Regions from separate parts of the Lysinibacillus sp. fls2-241-R2A-57 genome, predicted to be linked through region 2. Evidence: riboswitches for the same ligand, from Rfam matches in the RefSeq annotation. Region 2 holds a riboswitch; the other holds the start of a gene.
What was found. Region 2 has a riboswitch for preQ1 ahead of QRN68_RS18740 (QueT transporter family protein). Riboswitches for the same ligand answer to the same signal wherever they lie in the genome.

Region 1 (5,119 bases), on a different contig from region 2:
CCGAAACACCTAATGAGGTTAGTATCTTTCTTGCTTCACTATGGGCCTTTTCGATTGAAGTCGCCTCAACTGTCGTAATTTCTAAGGGTGGCATATACTGAATCTGATCAGGCGCAATTTTTTCAACGGTAATTTGAATAAAATCAGCATCGCCACGTGAATGATTACTTGCTTTGTTCAATAACTGTTTTACAATTGGCTCTATCTGAGATTTACTACCTATCCGTTCACCACCAGATATATGCTTTTCCCCAAGTTCAGGATTTCTTTCAGCCGCACGCATTCGAATACTATAACACGCTTTTAACATGATTTTTACCAGCTACTTTCCTATTAATTGTATATAACATTTTCGTTAGAGGATAAACACTAATAGCTGTGATTACCATGCCTGGAATAGCCAAAACTAATAACGGTAAAAATGGAGTCCCTAACGTAAAAGCCAAACCAAATCTAGCAATCGTTGTTCCAATTGGACCTGCCAAAACAAGTACCGGAATTGAAGTCCCAAATAAAACTATGAGCAGTCCTACAGTCAATCGAAAAATTAAGGCGATCTCTACATTTAAGATCGAATGTATACCTAATAAAAATAAGATTAAACTTGCAATGATCCCCGCTAGAAAATATCGCTTAAATCCAAACACTGCTGCAATCGCAACTGCAATGGGTGCTGATAATTGAAATTCAGACCCAGGAATACCTGTTGGAATTTTAAACATGCCTGTAACGATAATAAGACAAGCTAACAATGAAATCTGAGCAAGATCATATGTAGAAAACTTTCTGATCATTTTATTCCTCCTATTCTCCCTAATTTGTGTTAACCATATTAAATAATAAGTTAACACAAATACGGATTGGAAAGTAGATAAAATGGTAGGATTTTTTATTATTTGTGAAAATGGGGTTTTGTTACTTATCGAAGGTTTAAATTAAAACCCCTGATTTTTCTACGCTAAGCAGAAGAATCAGGGGTTTTATTAAGATTTATTGCTTATTAATCTTCTTTAGAGAATGTGTATCAGAAACAACATCGTTCTTGTCTACTATTAAACTTACTTTGCGTTTATAAAGTAAACTAGATGATCAGTCCATTTGTCGTCCTCGAATATGAATCCTTTCCTCGTGCATTCATACACCATTCCAACACTTTCTGCTAACTTTATAGATGCCATATTATCAAGGTTTATGTGAGCTTCTATACGATGATAATTTAATTTTTTAAACGCTAGATCTAAGGAAGCTTTTACAGCCTCATTCCCATAACCTTTTCTCCAAAACTGGTTATGAATTGTATATCCGAACCTGGCCCATTGAAATTCTTCCCTCATAATTGTCGAAAAGTCTATAAAACCAATATGAGTATTATCTTCTTTTCTAAACACTCCAAATACATAGACCTTGTCATCTTCAGCCATTTGATAATGTTTAGTAACTAAATCACGAAACCATTCTTTCGTACAGATGCTCATATCTAATTTACCTTGATCGTATTTATGTTGAGAAGGTAAACGATTTTCATATTGGGTTAGCCAAGAAGAATAATCACCTTCTTCAAGAAATCGAATAACTAATCTATCTGTTTCAGTTCTTATTTTATTCAATCGAACACCTCATCTAGAATACTTTCTATTCTTATATAGATTATTCGACATAAGGGATTTTTTTCCTTCCTATCCTGTACTTTCACATCGTCCCAAGTTAATCATAATCCTCTTCTAGAGATTTTTCCTAAAGACATTTTTGTAATGGCACTATACCCCTCTTTTATTCCCCCATACAAGGGCATGCAACTGTGGCAGTACTTTGACATCTGTTAATTCCTCATCCTTCATCACTTTATCAATCAGCGCATGATATTTATCTAATAAATGTGTAATTAATCGTGAATTGTCCGTCGTCGTGAGATCATCGTTACCGACTTGGAGATAAAAAGGAATCATTGGATACCTATGGTGAATTTGTTTAGCATACTCGTAATCCTCTTGATTGAAAACGACTACTTTGAGGGATACATGGTGATTACTGTTTCGATTTTTTAGTTTTTCGAAGATATCAGAGAGCACCGAATAGTTTGTGGTCATTCCAGAACTAGGTGGCTTTGGGGAAATTGTCAGTTCATCAATCTCATACATCCATTTTTGCCACCTACTTCCCTGAGTTTCCACCCCGACCTTTATGTCATTTTCCTTTAAAATGGCAATGAGCCCCTCCAAATTTCGGATGAGTGCAGGGTTGCCGCCTGAAATCGTGACAAATGAAAAGCCACTGCCTCCGAGACGTTTCAACTCAGACCAAATCTCTTCAGCTGTCATTTGGACAATAAGATGCTTTCCGCTGCCATCCCACGTAAATGATGAATCACACCAAGAACAGGAATAATCACAGCCGGCAGTTCTCACAAACATTGTCTTTTGGCCAACTACCATTCCCTCACCTTGAATCGTCGGTCCAAAAATCTCGATAACAGGTATTTTACTCAACTTCCATCCACTCCCGTCTCGCTTCTGCATAGCTTGTCGGAGTTTCATATAGCCGGATAAACTCAACACGCGCACCGTTATATGTTTGTTCATCAAGTAAGGCCTCAGCCAACTTTTCGTAAATCCAAACAACAATGTTCTCTGCCGTCGTATTCATTGGTGGAAGCGTTTCATTTAAATAACGATGATCCAAATGAATCTCTATTTTTTCTTTCCATATTCCTTTTATGTCGCCAAAATCAATCATCAAACCGCGTTCATCTGTGTATCCACTTAGTCCTAATATTACGCGATACGTATGACCGTGCAGGTTTTTACATTTCCCCTCATAATCATGTAAATGATGGGCAGCATCGAAGGTAAATTCTTTGCTTACAAGAACGCGCTTGGCATGATAGTTCAATTGATTTCTTTGAATATCTACATCTAGTTTTTGGAGCTTATCGACGATTCTAAAATCTGACATGCGTTAAGACTCCTTCCTGTTACTCAAATACTCATCAAGCCCTTTTTTTCGCAGTTTACATGCTGGGCATTCACCACAGCCATCTGCTACTACACCGTTATAGCAAGTTAACGTTCTTTCTCGAACAAATTCAAGTGCTCCAAACTGATCAGCAAGCTCCCAAGTCTGTGCCTTATTCAGCCACATCAACGGTGTATCGATCACAAAGGAATCATCCATCGATAAATTTAACGTTACATTCAAGGATTTAATAAACACATCTCGGCAATCCGGATATCCGCTAAAATCTGTTTCGCAAACGCCAGTTACAATATGCTTAGCTCCTACTTGGCTCGCTAAAACGCCCGCAAATGAAAGAAAGAGAAGATTTCGACCTGGTACAAAAGTCGATGGAAGCTCACCATTTTCACCGTCTTCTACCTTTATGTCTTGTCGTGTCAATGCATTCGGAGCAAGCTGGTTCAGGAGTGACATATCAAGAATGTGATGCTTGACACCGAGCTCCCCTGCTATCATCTTCGCACATTCAATTTCAAGACGATGCCTTTGACCATAATCAAAAGTTACTGCCTCAACCTCTTGAAAACGTTCCTTTGCCCAGAACAAACAAGTTGTACTGTCCTGGCCTCCACTAAATACAACAATTGCTTTTTCCTGCTTCATGTGTAAAATCTCCCTTGTATCAAAAAAACAGCACTATAAGAAAAAGTACTGCTTCTTCTTAGTTTTTTTAGAGGGTAGCTAAATACCTCTTTCTTGATTGAACTATTCAATTCCGCATTTATCGATAATCAATTTTTTCTGGATTAATATCGTGATTCATTAAACGACATATGAATATTTTGTACTTTGGTTCCCCAATAATGTTAAATCCGTCAGTCCTTCTTCTAGGCTTTGGCCAGACATAAAAAAACCTCCTTGTAAAATGTTTCCCAACACTTTTCAAGAGAGGCATCACCAATCAATCTATTAAAACATAAGTAAAAACATAAAAAAAAGCCACGTCCGATATGGACATGGCATAATTATCATGTTTCCATAGTTTTTTATAGAGGGTATCAGCTATGAACCTCTCCCGTTCTAGTCCGGGCATTCTTTTGTTCAATATAATACAAAAAAACAGTACAAAATGTCAAATTGTTTTTTTATAAAATCTGCTTCTCTGAAAAAACCACTGTTATCCTGCCCTATATTTTGCAGTACACTATACACTTTACTGAGCTTAGATTCATTTATATTTTTCGAACAGCTCTCCTTAAGGGAGCTAAGAGCGGTTTACCCAAAATTTATTATTTTGGACATTTAAATGCTATTTATATTTACAAGGAGCAATTATTGAATGTTAAAAATCGAATGAATAGTATATTAACATCAATTGTCTATAATTGTGATTTTAGTAAAAAATGACTCTACGGATCAAAGTAATGAAAGGTTCAAATGGAGCTATACAGATTCACTAATAAGCTGAATCAAACCAGCTTTTTATATTTTCATTAAAACCGCACTACTTATGATACGGTTCTTCGTAACATGTGTAAGTGCGGTTTTAAATCTCTAATTCTATGCTAATTTAAAATTATACCTTTTCGCTCTTATAATTAAAAATGAAGGTCGACGAAATTCTCTATTAAGACTTGGTAAATTACACACTGCTTCTTTAGTTGGTATTGGCTCAATAATTTTTTCGATTTGTAAACTACTTTCAATAAGCGTATTTAGGATAGTAGACATTGTACGGTGATATGTCACAACATTATCAACTAACCAATTTTGAGAACGTAAGCCTTCATCCTGATAATTGTCTACTGCAAAATGAAGTAGGTTACCCTCATGATTTGTGATCCAATTTTCTTTTCCCTTATTTGCTGTTACAATTGGGTGCTCTAGAGAAAATAGTAAAATCCCTCCTTCGCATAATGCCTTACTTATCTTCTTTATGAGTAACTGAAAATCTGCAATATAGTGAAAAGCTAATGAACTACTAACAAAATCAATTGTTCCATTCTGTACTGTCATATCTTCAAATGCAGCCTGTTCAAAGGTTAGACACTCATGAATATGACGCTTTTTTGCATTAGCAATCATATTTGAAGAAATATCAATTCCAGTAACATGTTTTGCACCTTGGCTAATACAATATGCTACAAAATCTCCCATTCCACAGCCA
Region 2 (5,119 bases):
GACTATTATCCCCTTGCGCTATTTGCGATTCGTACTCAACTTTTAAGCCAGATTCTTCAATTGCTTTTTTGAAGCCTTCAGTTGCAGCATTTAAAGATGGATGCTCCACAATTTGAGTAATCCCGATTTTATATGTTTTGTCATCTGCTTTGCCGCTCTCACTTGCATTATTCGTTTCGTTCCCTTTCGAATCAGATGAACTAGAGCCACTGCTACCACAAGCAGCAAGCATTAAAACTAACCCAAATAACAGGAACGAAAGCTTTTTTAAATTGCTTTTCACAAATAATCCCCCCGATTTTGATCTCTGATATTTATCACACTTTATCCAAGCGAAGTGTGAACGTATCGCTATATTACAGTTATTATTGAGGTTCGTCAACAACATTATGAATGTTCTGACATTTACATTTGACAAAATATTTTAGTTTTTCATTCAATTTGCCGCTTTAAACCGCTAAACTACGCTGTTTTTACAGAATGATTTCTTTTTCTAACATAACAAAAATTTTTTTGACAATTTTGCGAAGTTAGGTAGTGAAAAACTTTTTAAAATTTTTTCTAACTTTAACTAACTTTTTATAGTTGGAAAGGCGTCTAATTTTTAGTAATTAAAACAATTAAATTTAAAGGGAGACCTAATTATGAAAAAAACAACTAAAAAATCTTGGATGATTGTATCAGCACTAACAATAGGAATGGCTGTCTTCACACCACATCAAGCTGAGGCAACAACAGCAAAACCAGCAAACGAAATGACTGTTAAAGCTGAGCAACAAATTAAAGGAACTATTAAAAACATTTACGGAGATAGCATTACAATCAAAGGGAAAGACGGTAAAAACTATTATATCGGAATCCAAAAGTTTTCAGATGAGCAAATAGCAAAAATGAACTTAGTTGAAGGTCAAGAAATCTCTGTAGAAGGTAGCTTAGTACAAGATTATGCAGACTTCTACACGTTTGACGTCTATAAAAAAGACTTACCTAAAGAAATCACAAAAGAAGATCTGGCTAAATTAGAAAAGTTGTTCAATCAAATGAAGAAGTTAGAAAAAGAAGAGAAGTATGAAGAAGTCGATAAAATCAATGTTGAAATGGATAAAATCACGAAGCCATATATTTTAGCTAGCTGGGTACCTGTATCCTTTGAAAAGTTCATTGAAGAGTACGGATTTAGTGAAAAAAATATAGTGATTAAAGAAAATGATAAAAAACAGCTGAAAGCAATTTATGAACAATGGATAAAACTAACGAAATCTGGTAAAGAAGACAAAGCACAAGAAAAATTTGATGAATTCCAAAAGATTCTTCAACCTTATTTAGATGCACTATATCCACCAGTAACATTTGAAGAATACATTTCAGATATGGAATTAGATATTCCAGCTGAAGCCTTACCAAAACTAAAAGCGATTTATAAAGATGCTCAAAAAGCAGATGCAGATAAAAATGATCAATTATCTGAAAAGCTATGGAATGACTTCAATGAAATGATTAATCTTTACACGAAGCCAATTAGCTTTGAACAATACTTATCTGACTTTGATTTCGAAATCAAAGCAACAGACAAAAAACAATTGAAAAAGCTTTATGAAGAAGCAATAGCTCTTGATAAAAAAGGTGACTCTGAAAAATCTAGTGAAAAATGGGCTGCTATCGACAAAATTTTAAATCCATATTATGAAGCAAATAAAGAAATTCTAATCTCAGCTTCTAAAGTAACGATTAACGGCAAAGTTTATCTTACACAGCATAAATAAGTAAAAGCTTCCGGGCTGATCCCAAATGACGGGATTAGCCCTTTCTTTTGTAAAGAAACTCTTCCGTATGAGTAAGGAAAATTAACTATACTAGTCTCAATGGTCAAATTTATGACAGGGCCCCATGATTCTGCTCAAACTCTTGTCTTGTCATACCGTAGCAAATACCATCGTAATAAGCTCCTTTAGTGAAAATGATATTTCTTAGTTGCCCCTCTTTCATGAAACCTAATTTTTCATGCAAGCGCATAGATGGTTCATTGAACGAGTAAACGGTTGTATTTACTTTTTGATAAGGACGCTCTGAAAAGAAGAAGCGAAGAACCATAAGAATCATTTCTTTTGCATAGCCTTTACCTCTGTATGGCTCAAATACAGCCAAGTAATAATCCAAGACACCATTTTTCAAATCACAATCAAAGGTTTCAATCATACCGACAATATTATTCTCTCTATCTACTGCAATAAAACGAAATTCATCATCTTCTTCTGACAATTGCTCTTCTACCCATTCCCTCATTTGATCCGCGGAGCGAGGAAAATGTATTGAATCCATATTTCGTAAAATTTCATCATCTAAAAATTCAAAGATAACGATATCTTCTGGTTGTATCGCTCGTAGTGTAAGACTTTGTCCTGTCCAATAAGTAACTGTCATTTCATCTTCCTCCATTATTTTTCCTCATCACCATAAACGCGGGATGATCTTTCAATCCCTAACTTGGCTCACCTCTATAACGCGAGGTTGATTTCCGTTCCGACTAGACGCCACTCCAATCATCTTATATACAAGGCTTACGTCTTAACAAATCAACCACAATTTTTGGTGATGAAAGTATTATTTAGAAAATATAATAATATTCCCCAATTAATATTTACATTATTAGTACAAAAATAGTTTCATCAAGTATTTACCACCCTTTACAAACAAGCATAATCATTGATATGATTGCACTTGCTTTACGTGGTTCGTAACCATCCCACGCAAAAAAACTAAGGAGAAATTAATATATGAAAATAAAATTTTTAGCAACGAGTGGTATTATTGCAGCACTCTATATTGCTGTTACATTGCTAGTCGCTCCATTTGGCTTTACAGAGGTACAGTTCCGTGTATCGGAAATTTTTAACCATCTAGTCGCCTTTAATCCACGATTTGCCGTTGGGATCATTATTGGTGTATTTATCTCCAATTTATTTTCACCAAACGGCATTCTAGATGTTTTTTTCGGTGTAGGCCATTCGATGATTACCCTTGGATTGTTCATTCTTATTTGTAAATTTGTCAAAAATATTTGGGCACGTTTAATCATTAATACATTGTTATTTACATTCACAATGTTTATCATTGCCTTTGAATTGAACATAGCCTTGGAAGTACCATTCTTCTGGACATGGCTAACTGTTGCTGCAGGTGAATTTGTTGTCTTAGCAATTGGTGCGCCGATTATGTATGTATTGAATAAGCGCTTAAACTTCAAAGATTTAATTTAACTGACGGATCTTATTAGAGCAGTGTTTAATAAAAGGAGGAACGGTGAAACCGTTCCTCCTTTTTGTTGTATTCACATTGAAGTTCGATTATTTTTCATGTAAATAAAGTTTAATACCTACCAAAAAAGCGTTGCAATCAGAAAAAAATAATATGTTATTTTAATCCTTTTCATTCTCATCACCTAATTTCCCCACGTAATCAATCAAAGCATGAAGAAGTATTAGAGGTATAATGGAGTTCAATGCGACTGCAAGCATCCCGAACACAAAGCCAAAGATGGTTGTCCTAATGACACCAGATAAATTCTGATATGTATGTGCAAGACCAAATATTATTGAGGTACACAATAGAACGAACCAAATTGACCATTCTGGAAATAATGTGTTAAATGCAAATATAAGCAATCCGCGGTAAATAATTTCTTCTGTGACCCCTGCTGTCCATGCCACTTGATTCCAAATGGCTTTGTCTTTCTTTGTAACAGGTAGTAACTCAGTAAACGCTATTTGCTTCATTTGTTTTTGCTTCATTATTTTCATCTTATTTTTAACTTTATCACTTATAAAATATCCAATTGCGTAATATAAAAGTAAAACACTATATAATAGAGCTACCCCTATAACAATATATGTAACAATTGTTCCTAATTCTTTTGTGTTAATACTAGGCATTATTACACGTAGTTCTTCTAATGTAAGTTCAGAATTTGCCACTACTATTAAAATAATAAGTGTTGGTATCCACAAACCTAGCATAACAATCTTATAATAGTGTATCCTGCTTGCTGGATCAGTCAGAACACGTATTTTAAATCTTTGATATAACCAATAACCTATAATTGGTTCATATAAAAGAGTAAACCCAATGAATCCCCATAATAGTATGTTCATTTTGTTTTATACTCCTTTAGCATGTTCTCTATTTTTTCAATTAACCATTCTTCTTCTTGTTTACTAAATGGTGACGAAAATAACATTCTATCCAACTGTATCTCCATTAGATTTGGTTCTGTTAGTAACCGATTAAATAGTTCAAGTGGTAGTTGAGAAAAAAATTCTTTGAGAATAGTATGTACTTCGGTATCCGTAAATTGGTTCTTATAAGCTATTTTCAATTGATTTATAATGTTTATTAAATGTGCATCATAACGAACGTTGTAACTATTTGATACTGTATAAATTTCATCTACAATTTCATTTGGTAAATAACCTTTTAACCATCGCTGCTAAGATTCCATGTGTAAATTATTTTGAATTAATGCAACAAATACCTCTGGTTCGATTACCTGATTTGATTGGGCTAACGAAATTGTATATTCAAGTAGTTCAATATTCTTTTTAATGTCCACCAATTTATGAAGCAATTTCTCCTTTTGGTACTCTAAAGATTCTGTTATGTCCCATTGTGATTGTCTCATTAGCTGTTGAATATCTTTTAACGAAAATCCTAACGCTTTTAATCCTGTAATTTTTTGTAGTGTAATTATATCCTCATTTTCATAAAATCTACGTCCCGTTTTCGAAATGTAAGATGGCTTTAACAAATTCATTTCATCATAATAGCGAAGAGTTCGGATCGAGACACCTGTCTTCCTCGAAAATTGACCAATCGGATACATCTATATTTCTCCTTTTCTTTTAATACATTCATTATAGTTTCTAACGTAACGGTAGAATCAATAGTGATTTTTGCTTTTATTTATAAAGAATTAAAGAGCTTATTATCAGTTATTAATTAATGCATTATAGCCTTCTTAAATCAGTTTGTCCGTTAGTGACACTAACATTGTTCTTTATTTTTAAACCAACTTTATTTAACGGCTTTATTGTTTGCGAACAGTTCGTTTTTCTATTTCTCGGAA

Region 1: another riboswitch for preQ1. It lies ahead of queC (7-cyano-7-deazaguanine synthase QueC); the one in region 2 lies ahead of QRN68_RS18740 (QueT transporter family protein).

Annotation. Positions count from the first base shown of each region.
Region 1 is NZ_JARVRU010000220.1:4,927-10,045, reverse strand. It holds gene bioW (6-carboxyhexanoate--CoA ligase) at 1-310, opposite strand, end outside; gene QRN68_RS26050 (hypothetical protein) at 291-794, opposite strand; gene QRN68_RS26045 (GNAT family N-acetyltransferase) at 1,059-1,607, opposite strand; gene queE (7-carboxy-7-deazaguanine synthase QueE) at 1,758-2,486, opposite strand; gene queD (6-carboxytetrahydropterin synthase QueD) at 2,479-2,952, opposite strand; gene queC (7-cyano-7-deazaguanine synthase QueC) at 2,956-3,615, opposite strand; PreQ1 riboswitch class I at 3,985-4,031, opposite strand; gene QRN68_RS26025 (class I SAM-dependent methyltransferase) at 4,513-5,119, opposite strand, start outside.
Region 2 is NZ_JARVRU010000128.1:3,826-8,944, forward strand. It holds gene QRN68_RS18725 (ABC transporter substrate-binding protein) at 1-283, opposite strand, end outside; gene QRN68_RS18730 (hypothetical protein) at 645-1,763, shown strand; gene QRN68_RS18735 (GNAT family N-acetyltransferase) at 1,873-2,421, opposite strand; PreQ1 riboswitch class I at 2,722-2,766, shown strand; gene QRN68_RS18740 (QueT transporter family protein) at 2,775-3,257, shown strand; gene QRN68_RS18745 (CPBP family intramembrane glutamic endopeptidase) at 3,417-4,148, opposite strand; gene QRN68_RS18750 (MerR family transcriptional regulator) at 4,484-4,876, opposite strand.